DNA from 3 places in the Streptomyces sp. NPDC001770 genome. Region 2 is predicted to be linked to each of the others. Evidence: riboswitches for the same ligand, from Rfam matches in the RefSeq annotation. Region 2 holds a riboswitch; each other region holds the start of a gene.

Region 1 (10,320 bases), on a different contig from region 2:
GCGGTGTCGGTGTAGATGATCTCGCCGGGTTTGGGGTTCTCGACGGTGTCGGGTTCGCCGAGCGGGGTGAAGGTCTCGGTGCCTTCGGCGTAGCGGATCTCGATGTCGCCGGTGACGTGGTCGAGGTCGAAGGCGCCGGCGGGCAGGCCGTGGCGGACGGAGACGGCGTTGTAGGAATCGACGGCCGGGTTGATGCGGGGCAGGGTGCCCTTCTTCGCCAGGCGGCGGCCGAGGGCGTCGACGCTGGGCCGGATGCGGCGGGGGTTGGTGCCGAAGGAGCGGTAGGCGGTGTGCCATGCCTCGATGCGCGGGTCACTCTCGTCGGCGGGGGCCCAGGTGCCGGAGGCGAGATCCTGCTCCAGGTCCTCCAGGGCGGCAGCCGTGTGGGGCCAGGGCTCGCGGCCGTTCAGGCCGGTGGCGGTGACGACGGCGACGAGGGTGTCGGGGAAGGCGTCGGCGACGGCGGGGCTGATGCGGAAGGCGGTCATCGTGCGAGCAGTTCCGTTCTGTGTGCGGGCCGGGGGATGGTCAGGGCTTCCAGGTGCCGATGCGGTCCAGGCGGCGGAGCTGCTGGGCCGCGGTGGGTGCGTCCGGGGCGGTGCCGCGTTCGGTGGGCCGGCGAGCGGTGTCGGTGCGCTGTTCGGCGGGTCTGTGGTCGTCGTACGTGAACTCGGCGTGGACCTCGGTGACGTCGAGGCGCGGGCCGCGGATGCCGGGCAGCATCCGCCCTTTGTGGGGCTGATTCAGGTCGATGGGGCGGTCGGTTGCCTGACCGGGCAGGCCGTTGACGCCGAGGATGCCGAAGTCGTGGCCGTCCGCGATCCAGGTCTGCCATTCGGCGTCGTCCAGGGCGGCGTCCCAGGGCCGGGTGAACATCGCCGGGCTCCTTCCAGAGGTACGGGCGTGGGGTCAGGTGAGGGCGAGGAGGCTGACGGCGACGACGGCCTGCGGGCACCCAGACCGCCGAGGAAGTCGGCGCACCCGTAGGCCAGAGAGCTGCCCAGGGCCAGCAGCAGAGCGATCACAGGCAGCACATCCCTTACTATCAATGGAACGACTACACCGTATAATGCACCGACCGAGGGTCGTCAACCGAACGACCGCACGGGCCAGTGCAGTGACCGAACCGCTTGAAGGGGTGAGAGCGATGACCGAGACCGAAGCGGCGCTGCGAACGCTCGCGCACAACGTCCGCGCGGCCCGCACCCGCGCCGGACTGTCCCTGGACGAACTCGGCCGCCGCGCCAAGGTCAGCAAGGGCGCCCTCGTCGCCCTGGAGAAGGCGCAGGGCAACCCGAACTTCGCCACCCTGGTCCGCCTCGCCGACACCCTCGGCGCCTCCGTCTCCGCCCTGATGGAAGGCCGCCCCGAACAGCGGGTGCGGGTAGTGGACGCCGGCACCGTCGTGCCTCTGTGGAAGGGCGAGCGCGGCAGCGAGGCCCGGCTCATGCTGACCACCAGCGGACCGGCGGCCACCGAAGTCTGGCGCTGGACCCTGGAGCCCGGCGAGGAATACCCCAGCCACCCCCACCAGGCCGGCGTGACCGAGACCGTCAGTGTCACCGCCGGCGAGATGGCCCTCGTCGTCGACGGCACCGCGTACCCCGTCGCCGCCGGCCAGACCGCCACCTTCGACGCCGACACCACCCACACGTACCGTGGTTCAGGCGCCGTGGCCTGCCACCTGATCATGACCGTCCACCTGCCCCCGGGTCCCGGGTAGCGACCCGATGGTCCAGAAGTGGGATCAGGCCGGCACGGCCATAGGTTTCCCCAGGTCAGCGCACTCGCCCGCGCGGCTTCAGCGGCGTGGTGGGCAGTTCGGGGGCAGGCAGGCGGGCACCGTCGTAGCCGTGCACTTCGCCGAACCGCGAGCCCGTCTCCCAGTCGTTCCGCGCCTGTAGGATCTCGTCACCGGACCGGCCGACGAAGTTCCACCACATGACGATCTCCTCAGCGAACGGCTCGCCTCCGAGGAGCATGAGTCCGGCGTCCGAGTCCGCGCGCAGGGTAAGTTCGGTACGGCCGCACCCGAGGTAGAGCATCGATCCGGGGAGTACGGGCACACCGTCGACGTGGGCCTCGCCCGACATCGACAGGACCGCGTACTCGAAGTCCGGGTCGAGCGGCAGGCGGGTCTCGGTGCCCGCCGTGAGGGCGAGGTCGGCGCCGACGATCGGGGTGTAGGCGGTGCCCGGCGAGGCCGCTCCGTCGAGTTCACCGAGGATCACCGTGGCGGTGAGGCCGGGGGCCGTCACCGTGGGGAGGTCGGCGTGGTGCTGGAAGTGGGGTTCGACGTGGCGGTGGGCCTCCGGAAGGGCCACCCACAGCTGGGCGCCGTGCAGAAACCGGGCGTGGCCCTTCGGGCTCTCCTCGGAGTGGCTGATGGCCCGGCCCGATGTCATCAGACCCAGCTCCCTGGGGCGTACGGTCCGGAGGCTTCCGAGGCTGTCGCGGTGGAGCACCTCGCCCTCGTGCAGCCAGCTCACGGTCTGCAGCCCCATGTGCGGGTGGGGCGGCACCTGCATGCCGGGTTCGTCCGCGATGTCGTCGGGGCCGTAGTGGTCGACGAAGGTCCAGGCGCCGATCATGCGGCGGCCGAGGTTGGGCAGCAGCCTGCGGACTTCGGTGGACTCACCGAGCCGTACGTGGCGCGGGGTGAGGAGTTCACGTACCGGTTCGGCGACGACGAAGCCCCGCCCTCCGCAGACGGACAGCGCGGCCTGGCGATCGAGGTTGCTCATGGTGGTCAACCTATTGCGCTCCGGCCGGGCTGGAGGGTCAGTGGCGCGATCGTCACCTCGGCGATTTAGTGGAATATTCAACCACCGGGGTACGTTGTCGCGATCACACGGGCGGGAGGCTCGAAAAGCCGCCCCGCCGGCGGCAGAGGAGGAACCACATGGACGAGAACTACTACGAGTTCGGCACGGCCGCCGACCGCTGGAACCGCGCGCAGTTCTTCTTCGACGCGAAGGAGTACCTCACCGCGGCGCGCATTCTCGGCGGGCTCGTGGACGAGGTCCCCGAGCAGGTTGCCCCGCGCCTGCTGCTCGCCCGCGCCTACTACCACTCGGCGCGGCTCGGGAAGGCCGAGGCGGAGCTGCGGGTCGTCCTGGAGCGGGATCCGGTCGAGGACTACGCGCGCCTGCTGCTGGGACGCACGCTGGAGCGCCAGGGCCGGCACGAGGAAGCCGGGCCGCACCTGCGGATGGCCGCCGCCCTGAACGGCGACTTCCCCACCGGCTGACGGGCCCGCTTCGCATCGGCGGCGACGCGGCGGCAACCGCGTCGGGCCCGCTGACATCGCGCCGGTTCGGCGACGGACGTACTACGGCGACATGTGCGGCCGGAGAGATCTCCGGCCGCACACGTGCGCGGTGATTCAGTCGCGAGGTGGTGTCAGCCCACCACCCCGGCGGGCCGGGGAGCGCTGTCCCGGGAGGCCGCGCCCCGTCCCGGTGAGGGAAGCAGCAGGCGCTCGGTGAGGGCACCGAAGATCAGCCCGAAGCTCACCCACAGGGTTGCCTGGACCGCGAGGGTGGAGAGCCGGAACTCCCAGAGCAGGGTCGCCGGGAAGTCCGCGCCCACCTCGTCGAACGACGGCAGGAACACGTACGCGAGTCCGATCAGCAGGACGTATCCGGCGGACACGGCGACGGTCGCGTTCCAGTTGCCGAGGCGCGGTGCGAGCCGCCTCCCGGCGATGACGGCGGCGACGGCGAGCAGGACGCTGAGCGCCACCATGAGGAAGAAGAGCCCCGTACGTTGGCCGATGGTGTCCGGGTTGCCGACGGCCGGCGGGTTGGCCGGGTACTTGAGGAACGGTACGAGGTACACGGTCAGCAGCGCCGCCCCGGCGACCAGGGCCGCGGTGGCCCGTGGGCCGAAGTTCCCGATGCGGCCGAGGGCGTAGCAGAAGACGAGTGCCGCGATGCCGCCGACGGCGACACCGAAGACGAGGACGCCGGTGGCGAGACCTCCGGTGGCCTGCATCGTCCGGCTGACCAGCTCCTCGCCTCCGTGATGGTCGTGGTTGTGGGCCTCTTCCAGGGCGATGGACGCGTCCACCCGGGACTCGCCGAGGAAGTAGGCGACGAGGAGTGCCGCGACGCCCGCGAGCAGGCCCGCGAGCATGCCGCGGACCAGGAGCGCTCGAACGGATATGGAATTCATGAGAGTTCGGTTCCCCTGAGGTCTAGTGGCAGGGGAAGCCGAGAAGGTGACGGCCGTCGTGGACCCACTCGTGAACGGCCTCGCCGGAGATGAGCGAGGTGGCGCCCTGCTCGGCGCCGACGAAGTACAGCAGGACGAGCATGAGAATGCCGAAGAAGACCGCCCACGGGGCGATCGCCTTCAGCGATATGGGGGTGACGGCGGGTACGCCGGTCGCGGGTGCGGCAATGTGTGCCATGGCAGAACCTCCTGAGGGAACACGCGTCCCGATCGTGGTGCCTGAGACGACGGTGCTGGGTCTGACTTCCCGCAGGTACGGGTTCACAGTGGCGCGACCGTGCCGGATTCTCACCGGACTTCCGTTGCGCCGTCGTCATGCTGGTCAGACCATAGCGCCTGTGTTCGGGCGCCGCCATGGGGCATTGCTTCGCCCTCTCCTCAACACGCTTGCTGTGAGCAGATGTTGAGGATGAATGAACTTCCACATCGATCCTGCGGGTGACATTCGCCTCACCTGCGACCCTGCCGGCCGACTCGGCTCGCCCTCCCCGTCGCAGGCCCCTCTCGCCGGGCGCCGCGACTCCGGCCCCGCCGCCCGGCCGGACCGGCGGACCGGCGAACCAGCGGACCGGTGGACCGGTGACTCCAGCCGCCTCTGGCCAACAAGGGGTGTGCGGCCCGGTCGCGGTCGATCCGGGCCCCAGCCGCATCCATTCGACCCGCGCCCGGCCCCGCCCAATCGTGCATGGTCACGCACAGTTGTGCAGCCGGCGGAACGATCGCAAGACTTTCGCACACGTGCTCAACGTCCGGTATCCCTCACCCTCACCCGCATCATGGCCAAAAATCACTTACAGGATCCACACTCGAACAGCAGCCCTCGCGGCGAACCCGCAGGACCTCACCCCGCCCCTCGCGGGCGACGCCCAATGAGCAACCTGCGCCATCACCCCAGTTCAAGCTGCGTTCACACAGACATTCCCCCCTCTCACAGTCGACGGCTCGACAGTCCCGGACCTCTGGCCGAAGGCCACGCTCCCCACTGTCACACGTAGATCGTTTCGGGCCCACCTGCCTGAAACCGACCCATGCATGGCCCTTGACCCCGGCGCGCGGTGGCGCCTACTTTCCGTGCAGCGATTCGCCATATTGACCAACGTTCATACATATGAACTCGGAAGGGTGCTCCATGCTCGAGGGTGTTCTGTTCTTTCCCGTGACTCCGTTCGCTCCGGACGATTCGGTGGATACCGCGAAGCTGGCGGAACACGTACGGAGCGGAGTCCGCGCCGGGGCGGGCGGGGTGTTCGTCGCCTGCGGCACAGGGGAGTTCCACGCGCTCGGTGTGGAGGAGTTCGCCTCGGCGGTGCGGACGGCGGTGGAAGCGACGGACGGTCGGGTGCCGGTCTTCGCGGGGGCGGGCGGTTCGCTGCCTCTGGCCCGGCAGTACGCGTGGGCCGCGGAGGAGGCCGGGGCCGACGGGCTGCTGCTGATGCCTCCGTACCTGGTGACGGGAGAGCCTGCCGGACTGGTCGCCTATGTGCGCCAGGTGGTCGCGGCCGGCTCGCTGCCGGTGATCGTCTACCAGCGGGGCACCGCTCGGTTCGACGTTCCCTCGGCTCTCGAAGTGGCCCGGATGCCCCAGGTCGTGGGCCTCAAGGACGGTACCGGTGATCTCTCCCTGCTGTCCCGGATCGTGACCGCCGTCCGCGCGGACGGCGAGTGCGGCGGCGCGGAGTTCCAGTTCTTCAACGGGATGCCCACCGCGGAGAGCACCGTGCTCGCCTGTCGCGGCATCGGGGTCGAGCTGTACTCGTCCGCGGTGTTCTGCTTCGCGCCGGAGATCGCCCTCGCCTTCCACCGGGCCGTCACCTCCGGGGACGACGCCACCGTCCAGCAGCTCCTGGGCGGCTTCTTCCATCCTCTGATCGCTCTGCGCGAGAAAGTCCCCGGTTACTCGGTCGCCCTGGTCAAGGCTGCGGTCCGGCAAGGAGGCCTCGACGTCGGCGGGGTACGCCCGCCGCTGACCGATCCCACGCCCGGGCACCTCGCGGAACTGGAACGGATCGTCGCGCAGGGCCGCGCTCTGGTGACGACCGGGGCCGTCAGCGGCGCCGGTGCCGTTGCCGTGGATGTGCTGTGATGAGCGACAGCCTGCGGATCACCCGCATCGGGATCACCCCCGTGGCGTTCAAGGACCCGGCCCTCCTCAACGCGGTCGGCGTCCACGAGCCGTACGCGCTCCGCGCCGTCGTGGAGGTCCACACCGACCAGGGCGTGTCCGGGCTGGGCGAGACCTACGCCGACGAGGGTCATCTGCGCCGGCTGCGTGCGGCCGCCGACGCGATCACTGGCATGGACGTCCACGCCACCGGTCCGATGCGCCGGCGGATCGCCGAGGTGATCGGCAGCGACTCCGGAAGCGACGGCCACGGCCTTACGGGCATGATCACCACCAGCAGCACGGTGGACCGGGTCTTCTCCCCCTTCGAGGTGGCCTGCCTGGACATCCGGGGCCGGGCCGTCGGCCGCCCGGTGAGCGATCTGCTCGGCGGCGCGGTTCGCGACCACGTTCCTTTCAGCGCCTATCTGTTCTACAAGTGGGAGACGCACCCGGGTCACGAGCCCGACGGCTGGGGCGCCGCCCTGGATCCCGGGGGGATCGTGGCGCAGGCCCGGCGCATGGTCGACGAGTACGGCTTCACCGCCATCAAGCTCAAGGGCGGGGTCATGCCGCCGGATCAAGAGGTCGAGGCGGTCCTGGCGCTGCGCGAGGCGTTCCCCACCACCCCGCTGCGCCTGGACCCCAACGCGGCCTGGACCGTGGAGACTTCGCTGAAGGTGGCGCGCGACCTGGAAGGCGTTCTGGAGTATCTGGAGGACCCCACTCCGGGGCAGGAGGGCATGGCCCGGGTCGCCCGCGAGGCCTCGATGCCGCTGGCCACCAACATGTGCGTGGTCGCCTTCGACGAACTGCACTCCTCGGTGCGCCAGGACGCGGTGCAGGTGGTGCTCTCCGACCACCACTACTGGGGCGGTCTGGAACGCTCGAAGCTGCTGGCCGGGATCTGCGACACCTTCGGCATGGGCCTGTCCATGCACTCCAATTCCCATCTCGGCATCAGCCTGGCCGCGATGACCCACCTGGCTTCCGCCACGGAGAACCTCTCCTACGCCTGCGACACCCACTGGCCGTGGAAGGACCCGGCGGAGGACGTCATCGTCCCCGGAGCCCTCGGTTTCCGCGCCGGTTCCGTCGCCGTGCCCCGCACCCCGGGCCTGGGGGTGGAGCTGGACCGGGACGCGCTGGCCAGGCTGCACGAGCAGTACCTGCGCTGCGGCCTGCGCAACCGGGACGACACCGGCTACATGCGCAGGCTGGACCCGTCGTACGAGAACAAGTCACCGCGCTGGTGATCCGGGGCGCGTGCGGGCATCACCGCGGTGCCCGCACGCCCGGGGACGACAGCCTCCGGTTCCCCCACTCTCCTCCCGTGACAAGCCCGTCCTTGTGACGGGGCCGTCCTGGTGACGGGGCCGTCCTGGTGACGGGGCCGTCCCAGCAACAAGAAGGTATGCCCATGCATTGGCTCGACTGGGTCGCCGTCGGCGGCTACTTCCTGGTGATGCTGCTCATCGGCGTGTGGTCGCACCGGCGCGTCAGCGACGTCTCCGACTACTTCACCGGTGGCGGCAGAATGCCCTGGTGGCTGACCGGTATCTCGCACCACATGTCCGGCTACAGCGCGGCCGTGTTCGTCGCCTACGCGGCGGTCGCCTACGACTACGGCATCACCGTGTACGTCTGGGCGTTCCTGCCGCTGGCCGTGGGCACCGGCGTGGGAGCCTGGCTCTTCGCCCCCCGGTGGAACCGGCTGCGGCGGCGCTACAAGGTGGCCTCCCCGCTGGAGTACCTCGCCCGCCGCTACAACGTCCCCACCCAGCAGGCCCTGGCCTGGAGCGGCACGTTGCTGAAGGTTTTCGACGTGGCCGCCAAGTGGGCGTCGGTGGCTATCCTCCTGGAGGTCTTCACCGGGATGTCGATGACCCAGGGCATTCTGCTGACCGGTGTCGTCACCCTTCTGTACTGCACGGTCGGCGGTCTGTGGGCGGACGCCCTGACGGAGTTCGGACAGTTCGTCATCCAGGGGGTGGCCGCGCTGTCGATGATGTGGGTGGTGCTCGACCACCTGGGCGGCATCTCGGGTCTGGGCACCCTGTGGCACCGGCTCCCGGAGGGCCACACCGACCCGCTGGTCGGGCCGTACACCGCCGGCTTCCTCACCGCGTACGTCGTGGTGAAGCTCTTCGAGTACAACGGCGGCATGTGGAACCTGGCGCAGCGGTACATGGCCACCGACTCCCCCAAGTCGGCCCGGCGTTCGGCCGGTCTTTCGGCCGTCCTGTACCTCGTCTGGCCCGCGGTGCTGCTGCTGCCCGCCGTCGCCGCGCCGGTGCTCATGCCCCACATCAGCGATCCCCAGCAGACCTACGCGCTGATGGCGCAGTCCTATCTGCCGATGGGGCTGGTCGGTCTGACCCTCGCCGGGATGTTCTCCCACACGATGGCCATGGCCTCCTCCGACGCCAACGCCATCTCGTCCGTGGTCACCCGCGACATCCTGCCCGCCCTCGTGCCCGGCTTCCGGAACGCGGGCAACGAACGGACCCTGCTGGCGGCGCGGGTGGTCACGGTCGTCTTCATCGCGGTCTCCATGGTCGTGGCCATCGAGTCCGACCACTTCGGCGGAGTCCTCGGGATCGTCGTCGGCATGGTCGCGGCCGTGATGGGACCGATCTCCATCCCGATGCTGCTGGGGCTGCTGCCGGCGTTCCGCCGCTGCGGCTCGCGGGCGGCCCTGGCGTCCTGGGCGCTCGGTCTCGCGGGGTACTTCTTCGTCAAGTACGGCCTGGACGGGGCTTCCCAGACGACCGTGATCGTCACCCCGCTGGTCACCTCGCTCGTCGTCTACGCCGCGCTCGGCCTCCTGCTGCCGGAGCCGAACGCGGAGGCCGACGCGGTGGTGGCGGCCCTCTCCGGTCCGGAGTCCGGCGCCGGAGAGGCAGCCCCGCAGCCGGTGGCGGAACAGGTCTGACCCGGTCCGCGAGCGCCGCTCAGGTCGGCGCGGGCGGGTCGCTCCGGATAGGTCAGCGCCGGTCGCCGGCCAGGTCCGCGGGGCGTCCCTCGGCCGGCTTCCTGGTGGCGGCGATGTGCGGTGCGTGTGTGCGGGCGGGCGTCCCCGGCTTCGGCTCGGGGGCGCCCTGCTGCGTGGGGCCGGGCACGGTGGCCCTGTGACGCGTCGAGGAGGGCGATGGGGCCACCGGGGCTTCCGGGGAGAGGGCGGAGCCGGTGGGCTTGCGGCGAATGCCGGTGCCGGGCGCGGGCGGGGCGTACACCGGTACCCGCAGCAGGGCCACGACCGCGAGGGCGACGGCCGCGGGCAGCGCCAGGCCGACCGCCGGATGGAACACACCCGTGTGGATCAGCGTGCCGGTGGCGGTGCAGGCGGCCGTCGCCAGGATCAGCGTGACGGCAGCTCCCCGGGGCGTCAGACGGAGCCGGCGCAGCCGGTGCACGGCGTGGTCCTGTCCCGGTGCCAGGAGGGACCGGCCCGCTTTCCGCCGGGACAGCAGGACGAGGACCAGGTCGGCCAGGGCGACCGCCATCACCGCGGGTACGGAGATCCACGCGGCGCTCCCGGACGGCGCGCCGGCGAGCAGCGGCAGGACGGAGCCCGCCAGGAGGAAGCCTGTGTAACGCGATCCGCAGGATCCGTAGAAGACGCGCGCGGGCGGCCAGTTGTACGGCAGTACGCCGGACACGGAGGCGGCCACCACGGCGAGCAGCAGTACCGTCCCGGGGTGGTGGTCGACCGCCGCGCAGGTGAGCAGTCCGGCCGCGAGGACGACGGTCACTCCGGCCGCCGTGCCGTCGGAGCCGTCCAGCAGCTGGAGCGCGTGGGTGAGGACCACCACGAGCACGGCTCCGAACACCGCTGCCACCGGGGAGAGTCCGGAGAACGCCGCGACGAGTGCGGCCAGGGCGGTGTGGAGGACGAGTTCCGTCCGGGCGCCGACCGGGCGCAGCTCCTTCACCAGTCCGAGCACCGCGACGGCCGAGGACGCGGTGAGGAGGAGGCGCAC
Region 2 (10,320 bases):
CCGCGAGGGCCTCCTTGGACTCGGCCGCGCCGATGAAGCCGACCGGGACACCGATGACGGCGGCGGGCAGCGGGGCGCCCTCCTCGAGCATCTCCAGCAGCCGGAAGAGCGCGGTGGGCGCGTTGCCGATGGCGACGACCGAGCCCTCCAGCCGGTCCCGCCACAGCTCAAGGGCGGCGGCGCTGCGCGTGGTGCCCAGCTCGCGGGCCAGCCCGGGAACCGAGGGGTCGGAGAGGGTGCAGACGACCTCGTTCTCCGCGGGCAGCCGTTTGCGGGTGACTCCGCTGGCGACCATCGCCACGTCGCAGAGGATCGGGGCCCCGGCGCGGAGCGCGGCGCGGGCGTCGGCCACGGCGGTCGGGGAGAAGGCGAGGTCGCGTACGAGGTCGACCATGCCGCACGCGTGGATCATCCGGACCGCGACCTGGCTGACGTCGGCGGGCAGACCGGCGAGATCCGCCTCCGCGCGGATGGTGGCGAAGGACTGGCGGTAGATCGCCGGTCCGTCCTTCTCGTACTGATGCACAGTGCTGTCGCTTTCTTCGGTCGGGCACGGGCGGTCCTGTGCCGGGGCGTGGTCGGTTCGGTGGGTCGGGTGGGGCAGGTGGGACGCGTGTTCAGGGGCGCGGGCGGGTCAGGTACGGGTGTCCCGGGCCGCCGCCACCGCTGCGGCGAGCGCGGCCGGATCGTCCGGGACGGCCACCGGGGCGTCCCGCGACTCCCCCCGCACCCGCGCGATCCGGTGTCCCGCCGGGGTGGCGACGACGTCGATCCACTCCCCGTGGGGGTGGCCGCAGCGGCGTTCGCACCCGGACCAGTACACGGGCAGCCGCGCGCGTGGGGCGCGCGGTCCGAGCGCGGCCTCCGCCTCGGCCCGCACGTCGGCCAGCGACTTCGCGCAGCCGGGGCGCCCGACGCACGCGCCGACCCCGGCCCACGGAGATTCCGGCCCGGTCACCAGGCCGGCTTCGGCGAGTACGGCCAGGGCCTCCCGGGCGGCTTCGGCGGCCAGGTCCGGCACGACGACCCCGCGCCACGGGGTGCAGCGCAGCTCGCCGGAACCGAGGCGTTCCGCGGCCTCCACGAGCGTCCGCCACCGCGCGCCGGTCAGCCGCCCCATCGGTACCCCGGCGTGCAGCGCGACCGCGCCCCCGGGTCCGGTCACGGCCCCGGGCTCGGGGACCGCGGGGGTGGCAGGGCCGGGCGGTCCGTCGACGGTCAGTGGTACGAGCCCCGCGCGGCGGGCGGCCTCGGCGGGGAGGGCGGCGCGGGCGGCGTCGGGGAGGGCGGAGATCCGCCAGACGCCGGGGTCGGCCGCCAGGTCGAGGAAGGCCTCGGCGGCGAGCAGCGCGGCGCGCGGGGCCTCGTCGAAGGGGACGGGGAGGAGGGGGCCGCCGGGGCCGGTCCGGAGCAGCGCCCGGCCGCCGCCGACCGCGATCAGGGTGAGGTCGGCGCCCAGCGCGTCCACGTCACCCCGGCCGTCGTCGAGGGCGAAGAGGAAGCGGCCGGAGAGCGCGGCCGCCCGCTCGCTCCCGCAGAGCAAGGTGTCCAACCCGGTGAGCCAGGGGCGTATTTCGGGGCGTTTGGAGGTGTCGAGACCGGAGAGCGGGGAGGCGACGACGTTCCTGACGCGCTCGTGCCGCTCGGACGGCAACAGCCCCGCACGGCTCAGCAGTTCGGCGAGTTCGCCGCCGCACTCGGCTCCCAGCCCACGGAGTTGGAGGTTGCCGCGCGAGGTGAGGTGCAGTTCGCCGTCGCCGAGCCGCTCGGCCGCGGCCAGCAGGGTGCGTGCCTGAGCGGCGGTCAGCACCCCGCCGGGTATCCGTACGCGCGCCAGCGCACCGTCGTCCGCCCGGTGCAGCCGCAGCGTTCCCGGACAGGCGTCGCCGCCGGTCCGGGCGGTACCGGCGGCCGGGGAACCGGGCGAATCGGCGGTTGCGGACATGGCGGCGAGCATACCCACGTCCCCAGGAAGGTCACCGGAGCGCACATGTGACCTGTGCCGCCCCCCGGAGGCCCTCTGCCGTGGCGGAGACGCACACCCTAGGATGCTCACGGTGGACCATTCGGTCCGCCGACGCCAGACGGCGCCATGGGAGGAAGCCCGGTGAGATTCCGGCGCGGTCCCGCCACTGTGAGTACGTCCCGCTGACGCGGCCGTACGAGTCAGGAACTCCCGCCGTCCGACACCGCCCGGGGCGTGGACACCCCGAGGAAGGGCTGACTCGGCATGATCCTGCTCCTGTCGACCTCCGACACCGACCTGCTGAGCGCCCGCGCCTGCGAGGGCCCGGTCCGCTACCGCTACGCCAACCCCTCCCGGCTCCCGCTCGACCGGCTCCCGGCACTGCTCGACGGCGCCGGGCTCGTGGTGGTCCGCCTCCTCGGCGGGGTGCGTGCCTGGGAGGAGGGGCTCGACCAGGTCAGGGCCGCCGGCCTCCCGGTCGTCGTCCTCACCGGCGAGCAGGCTCCCGACGCCCAGCTGATGGCCGCGTCCACCGTCCCGATCGGCATCGCGGCCGAGGCCCACGCCTACCTCGCGCACGGCGGCCCGGAGAACCTCGGCCAGCTGGCCCGGTTCCTCTCCGACACCGTGCTGCTCACCGGCCACGGCTTCGAGCCGCCCGCCCCGGCCCCCGCCTGGGGCCCGCTGGAGCGGACCGCCCGCGAGCTTCCCGGGACCGCGCCCACGGTGGCGGTGCTCTACTACCGCGCCCACCACATGAGTGGCAACACCGCGTTCGTGGACGCGCTCTGCACTGCCGTGGAGGACGCCGGGGCCCGCGCGCTCCCGCTGTACGTGGCCTCGCTCCGTACCCCCGAACCCGGGCTGATCGACGCCCTGCGCGCGGCCGACGCGATCGTGACCACCGTCCTCGCGGCGGGCGGCACCCGTCCCGCCGAGGCGTCGGCGGGCGGCGACGACGAGTCCTGGGACGCGGGCGCCCTGACCGGGCTGGACGTACCGATCCTCCAGGCGCTCTGCCTGACCGGGTCGCGCGCCGCGTGGGAGGAGAACGACGAGGGCGTCTCCCCGCTGGACGCGGCCACCCAGATCGCGGTGCCGGAGTTCGACGGGCGCCTGATCACGGTGCCGTTCTCCTTCAAGGAGATCGACGCGGACGGCCTGCCCGCGTACGTCCCCGACCCCGAGCGCGCCGCCCGGGTCGCCGGGATCGCCGTCCGCCACGCCCGCCTGCGGCACATCCCGAACGCGGAGAAGCGGATCGCCCTGGTGCTCTCCGCGTACCCGACCAAGCACTCCCGCATCGGCAACGCGGTCGGCCTGGACACCCCCGCGAGCGCCGTCGCCCTGCTGCGCCGGCTGCGCGCCGAGGGGTACGACTTCGGGCCCGCGGACGGGATCCCGGGCCTGGTCTCCGGCGACGGCGACGAGCTGATCCACGCGCTGATCGAGGCGGGCGGCCACGACCAGGAGTGGCTGACCGAGGAGCAGCTGGCCGCCAACCCGGTCCGTATCCCGGCGGCCGACTACCGCCGCTGGTTCGCCACCCTCCCCGCCGAGCTGCGCACGGCGGTCGAGGAGCACTGGGGTCCGGCGCCCGGCGAGATGTTCGTGGACCGTTCGGCGAACCCGGAGGGCGACATCGTCCTCGCGGCGCTGCGGCGCGGCAATCTGCTGATCCTCATCCAGCCGCCGCGCGGCTTCGGTGAGAACCCGATCGCGATCTACCACGACCCCGACCTGCCGCCCTCGCACCACTACCTGGCCGCCTACCGCTGGATCGCCGCCACCGCCGAGGACGGCGGCTTCGGCGCCGACGCGATGATCCACCTCGGCAAGCACGGCAACCTGGAGTGGCTGCCCGGCAAGAACGCCGGGCTGTCCGCCGCCTGCGGACCGGACGCGGCCCTCGGCGACCTGCCGCTGGTCTACCCGTTCCTCGTCAACGACCCGGGCGAGGGCACCCAGGCCAAGCGCCGGGTGCACGCCACGCTCGTCGACCACCTGGTGCCGCCGATGGCCCGCGCCGACAGCTACGGCGACATCGCGCGCCTGGAACAACTCCTCGACGAGCACGCCCAGATCGCCGCGATGGACCCGGCGAAGCTGCCCGCGATCCGCGCCCAGATCTGGACGCTCATCCAGGCCGCGAAGCTCGACCACGACCTCGGGCTCGAAGACCGGCCCGAGGACGAGGGCTTCGACGAGTTCATCATGCATCTCGACGGCTGGCTCTGCGAGATCAAGGACGTCCAGATCCGCGACGGCCTGCACGTGCTGGGCAGTCCCCCGGCCGGGAACGACCGGGTCAACCTGGTCCTCGCGGTGCTTCGCGCCCGCCAGATCTGGGGCGGCACCGCGTCGCTCCCCGGGCTGCGCGAGGCGCTCGGCCTGGACGAGTCCGCCGCCACCCGCACCGCCGCCGACGAGATCGAGGAGCAGGCCCGCGCCCTGGTCCAGGCGATGGAGGACGCCGGATGGGACCCGTCCGCCGTCGCGGCCGTCGCCGCCGGCCTGGCGCCCGCCGTCGCCGACATCCTCGCCTTCGCCGCCACCGAGGTGGTGCCGCGCCTCGCCGCCACCACCGACGAACTCACCCACACCGTTCACGCGTTGAACGGTGGCTTCGTCCCTGCCGGGCCCTCCGGCTCGCCGCTGCGCGGGCTCGTCAACGTACTGCCGACCGGCCGGAACTTCTACTCCGTCGACCCGAAGGCCGTCCCCTCCAAGCTCGCCTGGGAGACCGGGCAGGCCCTCGCCGACTCGCTGCTGACCCGCTACCGCACCGACAACGGCGACTGGCCCTCCTCCGTCGGCCTCTCGCTCTGGGGCACCAGCGCGATGCGCACGGCGGGCGACGACATCGCCGAGGCGTTCGCGCTGCTCGGCATCCGCCCCGTATGGGACGACGCCTCGCGCCGCGTCACCGGACTGGAGCCCATCGCGTACGAGGAGTTGGGCCGCCCCCGCATCGATGTGACGCTCCGCATCTCCGGCTTCTTCCGGGACGCCTTCCCGCACACGGTGGGCCTGCTGGACGACGCCGTACGGCTCGCCGCCTCGCTCGACGAACCGGCCGAGCAGAACTACGTACGCGCCCACGCCCAGGCCGACCTCGCCGAGCACGGCGACGAACGCCGGGCCACCACCCGGATCTTCGGCTCGCGCCCGGGCACGTACGGCGCCGGGCTCCTCCAGCTCATCGACTCCCGCGACTGGCGCACCGATGCCGACCTCGCCGAGGTCTACACCGTGTGGGGCGGCTACGCCTACGGCCGCGAGCTCGACGGGCGCCCGGCGCGCGAGGAGATGGAGACCGCGTACCGGCGCATCGAGGTCGCCGCGAAGAACACCGACACCCGCGAGCACGACATCGCGGACTCGGACGACTACTTCCAGTACCACGGCGGCATGGTGGCGGCCGTGCGGGCGCTGAAGGGCACCGCGCCCGAGGCGTACATCGGCGACTCCACCCGCCCCGAGACGGTCCGCACCCGCACCCTGGTCGAGGAGACCTCGCGCGTCTTCCGCGCCCGCGTGGTCAACCCCCGCTGGATCGAGGCGATGCGCCGCCACGGCTACAAGGGTGCCTTCGAACTCGCCGCCACCGTGGACTACTTGTTCGGCTACGACGCCACGACCGGGGTCGTCGCCGACTGGATGTACGACAAGCTCACCCAGACGTACGTACTCGACCCGGAGAACCGGGAGTTCCTCCAGCAGGCCAACCCCTGGGCGCTGCACGGGATCGCCGAACGCCTCCTGGAGGCCGAGTCGCGCGGGATGTGGGCGAAGCCCGACCCGGCCGTCCTCGAAGCGCTGCGCCAGGTCTTCCTGGAGACGGAGGGCGAGCTGGAGGGCGGGGACGACTGAGCCGGGCGGCCCGCCGGGGTTCTACATCCGGGGGTCGGGCTTCAGCAGCGCGAACACCGCGCCGAAGGGGTCCGCGAGCCAGGCCATCCGGCCGACGTCGGACATGTCGGCGGCCGGCATCAGCACGGTCCCGCCGTGCGACCGGGTCGCCTCGACGGTGGCGTCGACGTCCACCACGTGGAAGTAGGGCACCCAGCGGGACTGTTCGCCGCCACTGCTGTCGTCCGCCGGAGCCGCCCCGCCGAAGGTGGTGTCCTGGAGATCGCCGTCCTCGGTGCTCAGCACCCGGTACGTCATCCCGGGCACCGGCATGTCCTGGGTCCGCCAGCCGAACAGGCCCTGGTAGAAGGCGATGTCCGCGACCGGGTCCGGAACGTGCAGCTCCACCCAGATCAGGCTGTTCGGCGCCGAGGCGAGCTCCAGCCCGGCCGTCCTGCCGGGCTGCCAGAGCGCGAAGTCGGCGCCCTGCGCGTCGGTGACCTGGGCCAGTGTCCCCTCGCCCATGACGTCCATGGGCTCCATCCGGACGCTCCCGCCGCCGTCCCTGACCGCCTGGACGGTCGCGTGGATGTCGTCGGTCCTGAAGTGGACCGTCCAGGCGGACGATGCCCCCTCCTCGGTGAGCGGGCCGAGGGCCGCGACGGTCTTCCCGTCGGTCCGGAAGAACCCGTACCCGCCGGTCTCGGGCCCGGCGGAGACGAACTCCCAGCCGAGGACGGCGTGGTAGAACGCGGCGGCGGCCCGGGTGTCGGGGCTGCCGAGGTCGAGCCAGTTGGGCGATCCGGTACGGAAGTCGGTGCCGAGCATGAGTTCTCCTGGGGGACGGGGCGGAAGGGACGGGCGGGACGGGGCGGAGGGGACGGGCGGGACGGGGCGGGACGGGGCGGACGGGACGGGCGGGGCGGGACGCGATGGGCGGGGAGGGGCGGAGCGAGCCGGGCTGAGGCCACGATGCCGATCCGGCCCGCCCGCGCCCGCGTCCGGCACCGGGGATCCGCCGGTTTCACCCGGACGCCGGAACCGCCCGCCCCACGCGCGCGCGTGCCCGCCCCCGTTCTCCCCGGCAGGGTTCCGCCGTTCGTCTTCCCGGCGTCACCCGGGCCGTGGACAATCGCGGCCATGGTGACGACGGGGGATACGTCCGCACGCCCGGGGCGCTCGATGGCCCGGCAGTTCCTCTCGGTGTCGGCGGTGCTCGTGCTGGGCGCCCTGGTCGGCGGCGCGCTGACCGCGCTGACCGTCGGCGTGATGCTGAAGGACGTGGCGCTCTTCTGCTTCGGCCTCGGTGGCCTGGTGGCAGGGGTGCTGCTGGTGGCCGTGCCCGCACGGGTACGGCGGTCGCGGACGCCCGTACCGGCGCCACGGGTCGCGCTCGCCCGGATCGAGCACCGGCGGGCCACCCACGGGGAGTTCGCCGACGTGCCGGTGCGGTTCGACCTCACGGTGGCGCCCGACGACGCCCCCGCGTACCGGGTGCACGTCCACGAGCAGATCAACCTGGCCGACCTGTCGGACTATCCCGAGGGCCGGGTCGTCGTGGTGACGTACGCGGCGGCGCAGCCCTGGGGGGTTGAGCTGGACCGGAGGCCCACGGAGGAGTGGGCGCGCCGGGCGGCGGACGCCCGTATCGACACCGCGCCCGAGCACACCCGGGTGAAGTCCGACGGGGCCGGCTGGTCCGGGTGCGTGGTGCTCCCGCTGGGCGTGCTCGCCGGGGCTGCCCTGGCCCTCCTCCCCTACTGGGGCGAGCTGGGAGAGCGCTTCGACGACCCGCCGTCCGCGCCTTCCGCCACCTCCACGGTGGTCCCGGGGGCGAGCGGCACGACCACCACCGTCACCACGGTCACCGGCTCCGCCTCCTCCGCGTCGACCCTGCGCCCCGGCGAGATGCGCCGCCTCGCGGACATCCTGGTCACGGGCATGGGCACCGAGCTGGGCACCCGGATCACCATCGAGGAGAAGGCGATGTCGGCCGTGGGCAGCAAGGGCCCGTCCACCGGCGGCGGTCTCCCGATGAGCTTGCGCGCCCTCCCGTACGAACTGCTCCCCGGGCTCGTGGACACCGCGCGTGCGGAGCTCGGTATCGACCACCCCGAGACCTGGCGGATCGACATCACGCCCGACGGCGGCAGCCCGGCCCCGGTCGTCCGGGTGACGGTCTCCGGGCGCGGGCGGAGCGCGTACCTGCTGGCCGACGCGGTGGGGCGGATCACCGAGCGGCACCCGGGCTGAACCGGGTGGCGCGGGGCTGTACCGGCCGTAGGCCTGGACCGGCCGCGCGGGGGATGTCCGGCCACGGTGGCTGAACCGGCCGCAGGGCTGTACCGGCCGTCCGGGGGATGTCCTGCCCCGGTCGGGTGATCCCGTGCGGGTGCGGGAACTCGGCCTCGTGTCACCGGAGTTGAGGAGGCAGGGGGCGCGCTCGGTGCGTGCGTGCTCCGGTCCGTGCGGTAGAAGGAGGCGGAGGCGGCCGATGACGGCTTTCCTGTTGGTGCCCGGCACGTTCACCGGGGGCTGGATCTGGGACCACGTGGCACAGGCGCTGGGCGAGGCGGGTGACACGGCTGTCCCGGTCACCCTCACCGGGCTGGGCGAGGGCGATGCGGCGGCCGGGTCCGGGACGAGCCTCGCCACCCACATCGACGATCTGGTGCGGATCGTCGACGCGATGCCCGCCGAGGAGACCGAGGTGGTTCTCGTCGGCCACGACTACGGCATCCTCCCCGTCCTCGGTGCGGCGGCCCTGCGCCCGGAGCGGGTCGCCCGGATCGTCAACGTGGACGCCGGACTGCCCCAGGACGGTGAACCGGCCCTCGTCATCGAACTGGACCCGGCGGTGCGCGAGCGGGCGGTGGCGGCGGTGACCGCTCCGCCCGAGGGGCCGGGCTCCGGCCTGGCAGCCCCGCCCTCCGCCGAGGAGTGGCGCGGCCGGCCGGGCGCCGCCGACCTGTCCGACGAGGCGGTGGAGCTGCTGGCGCGGCGGGCGGTCCCGCACCCGGCGGCCACGCTCGTCCAGCCACTGCCGCCGACCGGGGCCGCCGCCGCCCTCCCGTACACGGGCCTTCTCAGCACGAGGAACGGATCGACCATCGAACTGGTCGAATCCCTGGTCAAGATCGGTGAACCACGCGTCCAGGCGCTCACCCGGCCCGGCGTCACCCTCATCGAACTCCCCACCGGGCACTGGCCGATGCTCTCCGCCCCCGACGAACTCGCCGACGTGCTCCGGCGTGCGGCGGCCGGTGAGGGCCACCGTGTCGAGGCACCGGCGGCCGGACCGCCCCAGCACCTCGGGCCGTTCCTGCTGGACCTGCCCGAACGCGCGCGGGAGCGGCACGGCCGCGTCGACCTCTATCTCCCCGACGCCGAGGGCCCCCGCCCCGCGATCGTGTTCGTCCACGGCGGCCCGGTCGCGGCCGACGCCCGGCCCACGCCCCGCGACTGGCCCTCGTACGTCGGCTACGGCAGGTACGCCGCGGACCTGGGCCTGGTCGGCGCCGTGCTGGACCACCGCATGCACGGCCTCGGCGCCCTCGCCACCGCCGCCGGTGACCTCGCCGAGGTGGTCGAGCAGGTCCGCGCCGATCCGCGTGTCGACGCGGACCGGGTCGCCCTCTGGTTCTTCTCCGGGGGTGCGCTGCTCTCCGCCGAGTGGCTGGTCGCGCCCCCGGCCTGGCTGCGCTGCGTCGCGGCGACCTACCCGGTGCTCGCCCCGCTGCCGAGCTGGCCCCGGACGGCGGGGCGGTTCAACCCCGTGGAGGCCGTACGCGCCGCCGGGACGCTGCCCTTCGTGCTGAGCCGGGTGGAGAAGGAGCGGCCGGAGATCGACGCCACGGTCGAGGAGTTCCTCCTCGCGGCCAAGGGGACGGACCTCCGGCTGGAGGTGATCCCCGTCCCCGGCGCGCGCCACGGCTTCGAGGCGGTCGACCACACCGACCCGGCCCGCCGCGCGGTGGAGCGTGCCGCCCGCACGGTGCTGGGACACCTGGAGGGGTAGGCCGCGGACGTCAGGAGGTCAGCGGGTCTCGACGACGACCTGCTCGATGACCACGTCCTGCACCGGGCGGTCGTTGCGCGGGTTGGTCGACGCGGTTCCGATGGCGTCGACGACCTTCTTGCTCGCGTCGTTCGTGACCTCGCCGAAGATGGTGTGCTTGCCGGTGAGCCAGGTCGTCGGGGCGAGGGTGATGAAGAACTGCGATCCGTTGGTGCCCGGACCGGCGTTCGCCATGGCCAGCAGGTAGGGCTTGGTGAACGCCAGGTCGGGGTGGAACTCGTCGGCGAACTTGTAGCCCGGGCCGCCCGAGCCGTTGCCCAGGGGATCGCCGCCCTGGATCATGAAGCCCTCGATGACCCGGTGGAACACCGTCCCGTCGTACAGCGGGGCGTTGCTCGGCTGCGAGGTGTTCGGGTCGATCCACTCGCGCTCGCCCGTCGCGAGGTCCACGAAGTTGCGCACCGTCTTGGGCGCGTGGTTCGGC
Region 3 (10,320 bases), on a different contig from region 2:
CGCGCCGCGAACTCCCTTTCCGTGAGTGCCCGTACAGCGGACTCCCGCTCCAGGAGTGCCTGTTCCAGCGGTGGGGGAGCGGCGAGCGGCAACTCGGCGGTCGTGAGCGTCATCATGGGCCTCCGGGGGGAGAGGAGTTCGGTCGTGCGCACACGCCATGGGCCCGGCAGTCGCCCGAGCGGGGGCCGGGTCACGAGGTGTGCCCGCGAGAACGTAGCGGCGTGAGATGAACTCCGGGAGACCGCGCGTGGATGACCTGCGCACCGCCTGGGGATGATCTTGGTGCGGGGGGCGTCGGGGGGGCAGGCCCCGCCCGCTCCGGGCCGGTGACCGCGACGCGCCCCGGGACCGTGTGCGCCGGGCGCCCGAACCGTGAACGGCCTGGCCCGCGCCCCGTACGGGCGGTCAGGGATCGCGTCCGGGGGCCGGGCTGGAGAAGGTGGTCGGAACCGCATCCGTCCCACCCGTTCCACCGGAAGGGGAGAGGGCGGGGCCTGCCCATCCGTTCCATCGCCCCCGGGAGCCAGTCATGCAGCAGGACAAGCACCCCGACTACCGGCCCGTCGTGTTCCGCGACCGGTCGGCCGGATACGCCTTCCTCACGCGGTCCACCGCGTCCAGCGAGCAGACCATCGACTGGGACGACGGCCGGAGCTACCCCGTCGTCGACGTCGAGATCTCCGCCGAGAGCCACCCCTTCCATACCGGCCATGCCCGTGTCGTCGATGCGGAGGGACAGGTCGCCAAGTTCGAACGGCGGTACGGAGAGGCGGGAGATGGGGACGGTTCCTGAAGCTCCGTCCCACGCCCGGCCGGGCTGCCCGGGAGTTCCGCGGAGACGACCGGGGCAGGCCGGCGGGGGGAATGGTGACCGAGCCGCACTCCGCCACCTGTTGAGCCGATCTCCACTCGTACAGGTGAACGTCAGTCACCCGTTCGGCGGTGTCGAACGCATCCGCACTGTGTGTTGCGCCGTTCGCATGACAGGGTACGGGCCGATCAGGGGAGCGGGGCGACGGGTGACGAGCGGACGGGCGGCAACGGGCGCCGGTGGCGGCGTACGTACGGCGGTGCTGGAAGGCGTCGCGGGATGGGTGCCGGGAAAGCCGGTGGGCAATGACGCGCTGCCCGCGGCGTGGGGCGTGGACGACGCGTGGGTGCGGCGTCGTACGGGCATCGTGAGCCGGCACCGGGCCGGTCCCGGGCTCTCCACCGGGGATCTCGCGCACGAGGCGGCCCGCCGGCTGGTCGACGGGGCCGCGCCCGGCCGGGTGGACGCGCTGGTGCTCGCTACGGCCACCCCGGACCACCTCTGCCCGGGCACGGCGCCCGCCCTCGCGGCCCGGCTCGGCCTGGGGACGGTCCCCGCCTTCGACATCGCGGCCGTCTGCAGCGGCTTCGTCTACGGACTCGCCGTCTGCCACGGGCTGGTCGCCTCGGGCCTCTACCGCCGGATTCTCCTGGTGGGCGCCGACGTCTACTCCACCTGGCTGGACCCCGGGGACCGGTCGGCCGGAGTGGTCTTCGGCGACGGGGCGGGGGCCGCGCTGGTCGCCGCCGGACACAGCGGCGACGCCGGTGAACTCCTCGCCTTCGACCTGGGCAGCGACGGTACGGGCCACGACCTGATCACCGTGCCGGGCGGCGGCGCCCGCGCCCGCGCCACCGTCGGACCGCCCGCCGAGAAGGACGCCTTCTTCCGGATGCGGGGCAGCACGGTCTACGAACACGCCGTGCTGCGGATGACCGCGTCCTGCCGGACGCTGCTGACCTCGGTGGGCTGGGACCCCGCCGACGTCGACCACTTCGTGCCGCACCAGGCCAACGGCCGCATCATGAGCGCCGTGGCCGAGCGTGTCGGCATCGGGCCGGACCGCTGCGTCACCCATCTGGACCGGGTGGGCAACACCGGCGCCGCCTCCATCCCGCTGGCGCTGGCGGACGCCGAGGAACGGGGGCGCCTCCGTGCGGGGGACCACGTGCTGATCACCGCGTTCGGAGGCGGGCTCACCTGGGGCTCCGCGGCACTCCGCTGGCCGGGGGCCCTGCCGACGACCACGACGGAAGGAACAGAGCATGTCGCAGTCTGCTGACGAAAGCACCAGGGCCACTTCCCGGGACCGGTCCGCCGAGTCGGCGAGAGCGGCCTGCCGCCCCGCGCCACGCGGCGCGCACCACGGAAACCCGGGCGGTGCCGTCGTCGCCGTCACCGGTCTCGGGGTGGTCACCCCGGCCGGAGCGGACGAGCACTCCTTCTGGGCAGGGCTCTGCTCCGGCCGGTCCATGGCCCGCCGCTGCGACGAACTCGCCGGACTGCCCGTCGACTTCGCCTGCCCGGTGGACACCGTCGACCTCGACGGCGCGATCGGCGGACGCTCCGTGTGGCGGATGGCACGGTTCGTGAAACTGGCCCTCGTCGCCGCCCGGCAGGCGGTCTCCGACGCCGGGCACGACCCCGCGCGCTGGGACGGCGGCCGGGTCGGCGTGGTGCTCGGAGTGGGCGTGGGCGGTGTCTCGGTCCTCGTCGACAACGCCCGCAGACTGGCCGACGACGGACCGGACGCCGTGTCACCGTTGCTGGTCCCCATGATGATCCCGAACGCCGCCGCCGGGGAAGTGGCCATCGCGCTCGGCGCCCGCGGTCCGAGTCTCGCCCCCGTCACCGCCTGCGCCTCCGGAGCGACGGCCATCAGCGTCGCCCGCGATCTGCTGGACAGCGGCCAGTGCGACATCGTGGTGGCCGGCGGCTCCGAATCCGTCCTCACCCCCCTCGTCGTCACCGCGTTCGCCCGGATGGGCGCCCTCTCCACCCGGTCCGACGACCCGGCGAGCGCCTCCCGCCCCTTCGCCGCGGACCGGGACGGCTTCGTCATGGGCGAGGGCGCCGCCATGCTCGTACTCGAACGCGAGGGCGATGCACGGGCCAGGGGCGGGCGCACCCGCGCGCTGCTCGTCGGGGCCGGTTCCAGTACGGACGCCTACCACCCCACGGCGCCCGAACCGGACGGCAGGGGTGCGCAACGCGCGGTGGAGGAGGCACTGCGGCAGGCCGGCTGGGCGCGCGGCGACGTCGACCACGTCAACGCCCACGGCACGTCCACCCTGCTCAACGACGCGATGGAGACCGCCCTGATCGGCCGCCTCTTCCCGCACGCGCCCACGGTCACCGCCCCCAAGGGCGTCGTCGGACACACCCTCGCGGCGGCCGGAGCCATCGAGGCCGTCGCCACCGTGCTGACGCTGGAGCACGCGCTCGTACCGCCGATCGCCAACCTCGACTCGGTGACCGACGCGTTCGAGCTCGACTGCGTGGTGAAGGAGCCGCGCGGCCAGCTCGTCGAGACCGCCGTGAGCCACTCCTTCGGCTTCGGCGGCCACAACGTGGCGCTGGCCTTCCAGCGGGCCTGACGGATGGTGAGCGGCGCGCACCGGCAGAGGCGCGTCAGTGCGTCAGTGGGGAACCCGCCTCATTCCAGCCAGGTCCGTCGCGCATGACCACCCGCCCGCGCAGCTCCGGTTCGCCACGCCAGGCGCGTACGGTCCTCGGGACCACGCGTACGTACAGGAAGGAGCCCTCCTCCCCGCGCGGATCCCAGCCGAACTTGTCGGCGAACGCCTCCGCCGCGTCCCGGGGCACCTCGTCGCCGGGGAAGCACTCCGCCTCACCCCGGAGAAGCACCACGTCCGAGGTGTCCGGCAGGGACAGGCGCACGCGCGGTTCCACGCGGACGTTCCGCGCGGTCGCCGACGCGGCGCCGGTGCACATCCACACCGATCGCCCGTCCCACAGGAACCACAGCGGCACCTGGTGCGGCCCATGAACGGGGTGAGCCGTCGACACCCATACGTCCCGCTCGGTGGCGAGCCGCTCCAGCGTGACGCGCACCCGCTCCGCCGTCCCGCGACGGATGTATCCAGCGCTCTCCGTGATCTCCATGAGGGACGACCCTGCCAGGCGCGGACGGAGCACGCCTGGGGCTCAGGACCTACTCCCGGCGGCCGATGGAGCCTCAGCCGCCGCCCCGGAAGGCCGGTTTCACCAGGACGCAGACCTCCGGCCCGCCTGGTGCGGTGTCACATGCTCCCGGTCGCCACCGGGCCCGTCACACGTTCGCGTCGCTCCCGCACGGCCTGACTCCCGGCAGGCCGAATGCCGCCATCCGCTTCTCCTCGTACGAGCAGTCGAGGCCCGACTCCGGTCCCGCATCCTCCAGCGATCCTCTCGGACACGCAACGGCTGATCGCCGGGCCCCGGACCGAGCCCGACGCCCGACGGAGGACCGGTCGTCGGATCGGGCTTCCGGGCGGAGGCACTCGTGGCCGGTCCGCGTGCGCGGGGCGTGCACCGGCCGGGCGCACGCACCGGGTACCGGCACGACGGCGGGTGTCCTCGCCCTTCCACGATCGTTCAACGAACATGACCCCTCAACCGACCGCGGCGCTGCCGCCTGCCGTCACGGACGCCCTGACCGCCGTACTCTTCGGCCCCGACTTCCGCCGGGAGCACGCCTTCTGGCGCCGGCTGACCACCACCGAGGCTTTCCGGAGCGGCACATCTGCCACGTCCGAGGACCAACTCGTCATCAGTTACGAGCGGTTGCGGCTGATCAACCGCTCCCTCGACAGTGCGGCCCGGCTGGCCTCCGACGTACGCTCCCTCACCGCGATGCACGAGTGGCTCGGGCCGGTCGACCCCACCCTCGCCACGGTGGCGGGGATTCACTACAACCTCTTCCTCGGCAGCCTGCTCGACCACGACCCCGAGGGCCGCCGCGATCTCTCCGGTCCCCTGCACATGGACGAGATCGGCACCTTCCTCTGTACGGAGGTCGCGCACGGCAACGACGCGACGGAGGTGGAGACGACCGCCACCTACGACCCCCCGCGCGACGGCTTCGTACTGCGCACCCCGCACGCGGGCGCGCAGAAGTTCATGCCCAACACCAGCCCGGTGGGCGGCCCCAAGAGCGGGCTGGTCGCCGCCCGGCTCGTCGTCGACGGGACCGACCACGGCGTCTTCCTCCTGCTTGTCCCGCTCACCGACGCCGTCGCGGCCCTCCCGGGCGTACGGGTGCGCAGGCTGCCGGCCCGGATGGGGTCGCCGGTGGACCACTGCCTCACCTCGTTCGACGACTGCTTCGTCCCCCGTACCGCGCTGCTCGCCGGGCCGCAGGGACATGTCGGGGGCGGCGGCGAGTTCGCCAGCGCGCTCCCGAGCAGGCGGCGGCGCCTGCTCGTCTCCCTCGCCAGGGTCACCCCGGGCAAGCTGGCCATGAGCGCCTGCGCGGTCGGCTCCGCGCGCGTCGCGCTCGCCGTCGCCGTGCGCTACGCCGGGCACCGTACGGTCGCCGGCCCGCGCGGCTCCGATGCGGTCCCCGTCTATGCCCACCGCACCCACCACGGGCCGCTGGCCGAGGCGTTGGCCACGGTGTTCGCGATGAGTCTGCTGCACCGCCGGGCGCTCGACCGCTGGGAGGCGGGCACGGCGGACCGGGGCGCCGCGGAGCGGCTGGTGGCCGTCGCCAAGGGGTGGATCACCTGGCAGGCCAGGGACGTGATCGTGGAGTGCCGCGAACGCTGCGGAGCCCAGGGGCTGCTGGAGCACAACGGGCTCGCCGCGCTGGTCACCGGCATCGAGGGCACCATCACCGCCGAGGGGGACAACCTCGCCGTGCACGCCAAGGCGGCGGCCGAGATGCTGCTCGCGGCCCCGGAACACGCGGCCGACGGGGAGACGGGGGAGGCGCCCGGCGACCTCCGGGACCCGGCGTTCCTGCGCGGGCTGCTCGCCGCGCTGGAGGCGCTCCGCTTCGCGCGGGCCCGGTCGCGGATGGGCGCCGCCCCGCCCGGGAACGCGCTCGGCCGCTGGAACGCGGCCTCGGGAGCCGCCCTGCGCGGTGTGCGGGCGCACGCGGTCCGGCAGGCCGCCGAGGCGTTCGCGGAGGCCGGCGCCACCCTGCCCGCGGGGCCCGCGCGCGAACGGCTCGCCGAGGTCGAGCGGTTGTTCCTGCTGCGCCAGGTCGGGCAGGGCAGCGGGGAACTGCTGGCCGACGGCCGGGTGACGGCCGAGCAGGTTCGCTCCCTGCCCGATCTGTACGAGGAGACCGTTGCCACCGTCGCCGCGCACGCCCCCGCGCTGGTGCGCTCCTTCGCGCTGCCGGACGAGCTCTTCGCCGGCCGGCCGATCGCGGGGTCCGCCTACGCCGACGCCTACGACGACCCCGAAGGCCCCTGGCACCGGGCTCCCGCCCGCCCGGCAGGGGAGGCCGCGCGGTGACCGACGGAGCAGGCCGTTCGGCGGCCGGCGAGGGAGGGAGTGCGGAGGCCGCCTCTCAGGGGCGCGTCCGACGGGTACGCGAGGCCATGGGCTCACTGGGGGTGAAGGCCGTTCTGCTGGCGTACTGGGGAACGGCCTTCGTTGTCTCGGCGGGGCGGGAGAAGTCGCAGGTGGGCGTAGAGGAATCGGTTCGCCGGAAGGCGTAACCAGATGAGGCTCAGCCAGTTACCGAGATGGGCCCACTGAACGCGCCCGCCACCCCCCAGGTATGTGCCGAATACAAGAGGAAGATCATGAAGGCCATTCATCCGAAGATTGTCGGCGTGCTGACCGATACGTTCAAGGTGCCCCCGGCCGAGATTCACCCGGAGTCCACGATGGACAGCCTGGAGATGGACTCACTCGCGGTGGCGGAGTTCGCCGTCGTCATCAAGGAAACCCTCGGCATCCACACCCCCGTCGACACCCTCCACCGGGACGCCACCCTCGCGGACATCTCGGAGTTCATCCGCACCGCATCCCGTCGCGGGGAGCCGGTGAGCAACACCCGATGAAGAGGCCCGAGATCGCCGTCACCGGACTGGGCATGATCACCCCGGCGGGCAACGACACGGCCTCCACCTGGGAGGGCGTGCTCGCCGGAGTGTCATCGGCCCGTACGGTTCCCGAACTGGACGGGTGCGCGGTCGACTTCGCCTGCACGGTCACCGGCATCGACCTGGACGACGCCGTCGGCGGCCGGACCGCCTACCGGATGGGCAAGTACGTCAAGTTCGCCGTGCTCGCCGCCCGGGAGGCGGTGGCCGACGCCGGTCTCGACCCGGGCGGCTGGGACGGCGCCCGGGTCTCGGTCGTGGTGGGCACCAGCAGCGGCGGGTCGGCGGGCCTCGCCGAGCAGGCCGTGGTGCTGGACCGGCTGGGGGCCGAGGCGTCCTCGCCCGCGGGCATCCTGCTCACCATCCCCAACATGCCCGCCGCGGAGATCGCGATCCAACTGGGGGCCACCGGCCCCAGCCTCGCTCCGTGCACGGCCTGTTCGTCCGGGGTCACCGCCCTGTCCGTGGCGCGGGACATGCTGATGAGCGGCCAGTGCGACATCGCCGTCGCCGGGGCGACCGAGTCGATCGTCTTCCCGGTGGCGATGACCGGCCTGGCCCGGTCCGGGGCGGCGGCCCTGCCGGACGGCGACCCGTCGCGGCTCTGCCGCCCGTTCGCCGAGGACCGCGCGGGTCTCGTCATGGGCGAGGGGGCCGCCATCATGGTGCTGGAGCGGGCCGAGGACGCCCTGGCCAGGGGGGCGGTACCGAGGGCGTTGATCGCGGGCACGGGGGCGACCACCGACGCCCACCACCCCACCAGCCCGCACCCCTCAGGCAAGGTGGCCAGGGCGGCCGTCGACGCCGCCCTGCGGGACGCCGACTGGCGCGCCGAGGACGTCGACCACGTCAACGCGCACGGCACCGCGACCCCGCTCAACGACGCCACCGAGGCCGCACTCATCGCCGGGGCCTACCCGCACCGGCCGCCGGTCACCGCGCCCAAGGGCGTGCTCGGTCACTGCATGGGGGCGGCGGGCGCCATCGAGGCCGCGCTCACCGTGCTGACCCTCCAGCACCAGCTCGTCCCGCCGATCGCCAACCTGGACGCGCCGGCACCCGGGTTCGACATCGACTGTGTCACCAAGGCCCCCCGGCCCGTCGTGGTCCGGCGGGCCGTCAGCCACTCCTTCGGGTTCGGCGGCCACAACGCCGTGATCGCGCTGCGGCTGCCCTGACCCGGGAACCTGAGCAGCGGGCGCCGCCGGACGACCTCCGGCGGCGCCCGCTGTCGTACCCGGCCCCGATGGCTGTCCCGCAGCGATGGCCGTACCGCACCGAACAGGCATCCGGCAGGCGCGGAGGGGCGTGATAGCTTCCCAGTGCCAGTCGCACTCCACAGATGGGGTCAGGGAATCCGGTGAGAGTCCGGAACTGACGCGCAGCGGTGAGGGGGACGGGCGGGGCCACGGCCACTGGGAGACCCACGGGTGTCCCGGGAAGGCGCCCCGTCCGCACGAACCCGAGTCCGAAGACCTGCTGGCGCCCTGCGACCCGTACGGGCCGCAGTCTTCCGTACAACGGGCCCCGCGCATGGGCCCAGAGACGCCGAGGTACCTCGTGCCCCCCATGGCCCGATCCGCCCGTCCCGCTGCCCTGCTGACGGCGGGGCTCCTGCTGCTGACCGCCTGCGGTGGTGCCGACGACGACGCACCGGCCGGCGCCGGCGCGGCCGGTGACGGATACCCGGTGACGCTCCGCAACTGCGGACGCACCGTCACCGTCGCCTCCGCCCCGCGCCACGCGGTCTCCCTCAACCAGGGATCGACGGAGATCCTGCTCTCCCTCGGCCTCGCCGACCGGCTCGCGGCCACCGCCACCTGGACCGACCCCGTGATGAAGGGCCTGGAGAAGGCCAACGCGAAGGTCCCGAGGCTCTCCGACAACGCCCCCTCCTCGGAGAAGGTGCTGGAGCAGGAACCCGACTTCGTCAGCGCCTCGTTCGAGTCCACACTCGGCAAGGGCGGGGTCGCGCCCCGCGAGCAGTTCGAGGGCCTGGGCGTCCCCACGTACGTCTCGCCCTCCGACTGCACCGGCAAGGACAACAGTGGCGACGGCGACGGCGCCCGCTCCACCGCCCTCACCCTGGACAGCGTCTACGGCGAGATACGCGACCTGGCCCGGGTGTTCGGCGTACCGGAACGCGGCGAGAAGCTCATCGCCGGCCTGCGGGCCCGCGTGGCGAAGGCGACCGACGGCATCGACGCCTCCGGCACCACCCTGATGTACTGGTTCGCCAACTCCGAGGCCCCGTACCTGGCGGGCTGCTGCGGGGCGCCCGGCATCATCACCACCGAACTCGGCGCGAAGAACGCCTTCGACGACACCCACGAGGAATGGCCCCAGATCAACTGGGAGACCGTCGCCGACCGTGATCCGGACGTCCTCGTCATCGGCGACCTCACCCGCAAGTCGCAGACGGCGGAGAGCGCCGCGAAGAAGATCGAGTTCCTGGAGTCCAACCCGGTCACCAAGAACATGGACGCCGTACGGAACAAGCGGTACGTCCTGCTCAGCGGCCAGGCCATGAACCCCACCATCCGCACGGTGGAGGGCATCGAGCGCGTCGCGGTGGGGCTGCGCGAGTTCGGCCTCGCCGGATGACGGCCGACGGCGACCCGGCGGCCGCCCGCACCCCGGCACAGGCCGGCCCCCGCCCGGTGACGGCCGGCGCGAGCATCCGTCCCGTACCGGACGGGCGGCGCACCGGCCTGCGGACCCTGCCCGAACCGCTCCTGTGGGGCGGCGGAACCGTGCTGCTGCTTGCCTCCGTCGCGGTGGCCGTCACCATCGGCCCGGCCCGTATCTCCGTCGCCGACGTGTGGTCGGTGGTCGCCGCCCACCTGGGCCTCGGTGACACGGAGCTGAGCCCGATCCGGGACGGCATCATCTGGGACCTCAGGATGCCGCGCACCCTGCTCGCGGCCGTCTGCGGCGCCGGGCTCGCGGTGTGCGGGACCGTCATGCAGTCCCTGCTCCGCAATCCGCTCGCCGACCCCTTCGTCCTCGGCGTCTCCTCGGGGGCCTCCACCGGCGCTGTCGTGGTCGTGGTGCTGGGCGTCGGCGGGGGAGCGGTCTCCCTCTCGGCGGGCGCGTTCGCCGGGGCGCTCGCCTCGTTCGCGCTCGTCCTCGTCCTCAGCCACACCCTCGGCGGCACCACGGACCGGGTCGTGCTCTCGGGCGTCGCGGTGATGCAGCTCTTCTCCGCGCTCACCTCGTTCACCGTGATGACCGCCGCCGACGCCGAGCAGACGCGCGGGGTGCTGTTCTGGCTGCTCGGCTCGCTCAGCGGGGTCGGCTGGACGGACGTCCAGCTCTGCACCGGCGTGGTGGTACTCACCCTGGCGATCTGCCTGGGGCACGCCCGTACGCTCGACGCCTTCGCCTTCGGGCAGGACGCCGCGGCCACGCTCGGCGTCCATGTCGCGCGGACCCGGACCGTGCTGC

Evidence for each region. Region 2 has a riboswitch for cobalamin ahead of cobN (cobaltochelatase subunit CobN). Riboswitches for the same ligand answer to the same signal wherever they lie in the genome.
Region 1: it holds a riboswitch for cobalamin, as region 2 does, so the genes downstream of both, ACWCSV_RS17525 (CbtB domain-containing protein) here and cobN (cobaltochelatase subunit CobN) in region 2, are expected to answer to the same signal.
Region 3: it holds a riboswitch for cobalamin, as region 2 does, so the genes downstream of both, ACWCSV_RS28495 (ABC transporter substrate-binding protein) here and cobN (cobaltochelatase subunit CobN) in region 2, are expected to answer to the same signal.

The regions. Positions count from the first base shown of each region.
Region 1 covers NZ_JBSFFN010000017.1:125,761-136,080, forward strand. Annotated here, with positions in the region: gene ACWCSV_RS17495 (B3/B4 domain-containing protein) at 1-488, opposite strand, end outside; gene ACWCSV_RS17500 (hypothetical protein) at 529-876, opposite strand; gene ACWCSV_RS17505 (cupin domain-containing protein) at 1,148-1,723, shown strand; gene ACWCSV_RS17510 (pirin family protein) at 1,779-2,744, opposite strand; gene ACWCSV_RS17515 (tetratricopeptide repeat protein) at 2,903-3,250, shown strand; gene ACWCSV_RS17520 (CbtA family protein) at 3,403-4,176, opposite strand; gene ACWCSV_RS17525 (CbtB domain-containing protein) at 4,199-4,414, opposite strand; adenosylcobalamin (AdoCbl) riboswitch at 4,418-4,564, opposite strand; gene ACWCSV_RS17530 (5-dehydro-4-deoxyglucarate dehydratase) at 5,366-6,319, shown strand; gene ACWCSV_RS17535 (glucarate dehydratase family protein) at 6,319-7,593, shown strand; gene ACWCSV_RS17540 (sodium:solute symporter family protein) at 7,758-9,272, shown strand; gene ACWCSV_RS17545 (undecaprenyl/decaprenyl-phosphate alpha-N-acetylglucosaminyl 1-phosphate transferase) at 9,325-10,320, opposite strand, start outside.
Region 2 covers NZ_JBSFFN010000008.1:12,123-22,442, reverse strand. Annotated here, with positions in the region: gene ACWCSV_RS09610 (precorrin-8X methylmutase) at 1-526, opposite strand, end outside; gene cobG (precorrin-3B synthase) at 635-1,957, opposite strand; cobalamin riboswitch at 2,051-2,198, shown strand; gene cobN (cobaltochelatase subunit CobN) at 2,231-5,839, shown strand; gene ACWCSV_RS09595 (VOC family protein) at 5,861-6,646, opposite strand; gene ACWCSV_RS09590 (hypothetical protein) at 6,959-8,071, shown strand; gene ACWCSV_RS09585 (alpha/beta hydrolase) at 8,313-9,836, shown strand; gene ACWCSV_RS09580 (peptidylprolyl isomerase) at 9,855-10,320, opposite strand, start outside.
Region 3 covers NZ_JBSFFN010000038.1:40,739-51,058, reverse strand. Annotated here, with positions in the region: gene ACWCSV_RS28535 (alkaline phosphatase family protein) at 1-113, opposite strand, end outside; gene ACWCSV_RS28530 (type B 50S ribosomal protein L31) at 530-793, shown strand; gene ACWCSV_RS28525 (beta-ketoacyl-ACP synthase 3) at 1,020-2,093, shown strand; gene ACWCSV_RS28520 (beta-ketoacyl-[acyl-carrier-protein] synthase family protein) at 2,077-3,408, shown strand; gene ACWCSV_RS28515 (pyridoxamine 5'-phosphate oxidase family protein) at 3,443-3,937, opposite strand; gene ACWCSV_RS28510 (acyl-CoA dehydrogenase family protein) at 4,418-6,277, shown strand; gene ACWCSV_RS28505 (acyl carrier protein) at 6,571-6,831, shown strand; gene ACWCSV_RS28500 (beta-ketoacyl-[acyl-carrier-protein] synthase family protein) at 6,828-8,051, shown strand; cobalamin riboswitch at 8,183-8,371, shown strand; gene ACWCSV_RS28495 (ABC transporter substrate-binding protein) at 8,443-9,477, shown strand; gene ACWCSV_RS28490 (FecCD family ABC transporter permease) at 9,474-10,320, shown strand, end outside.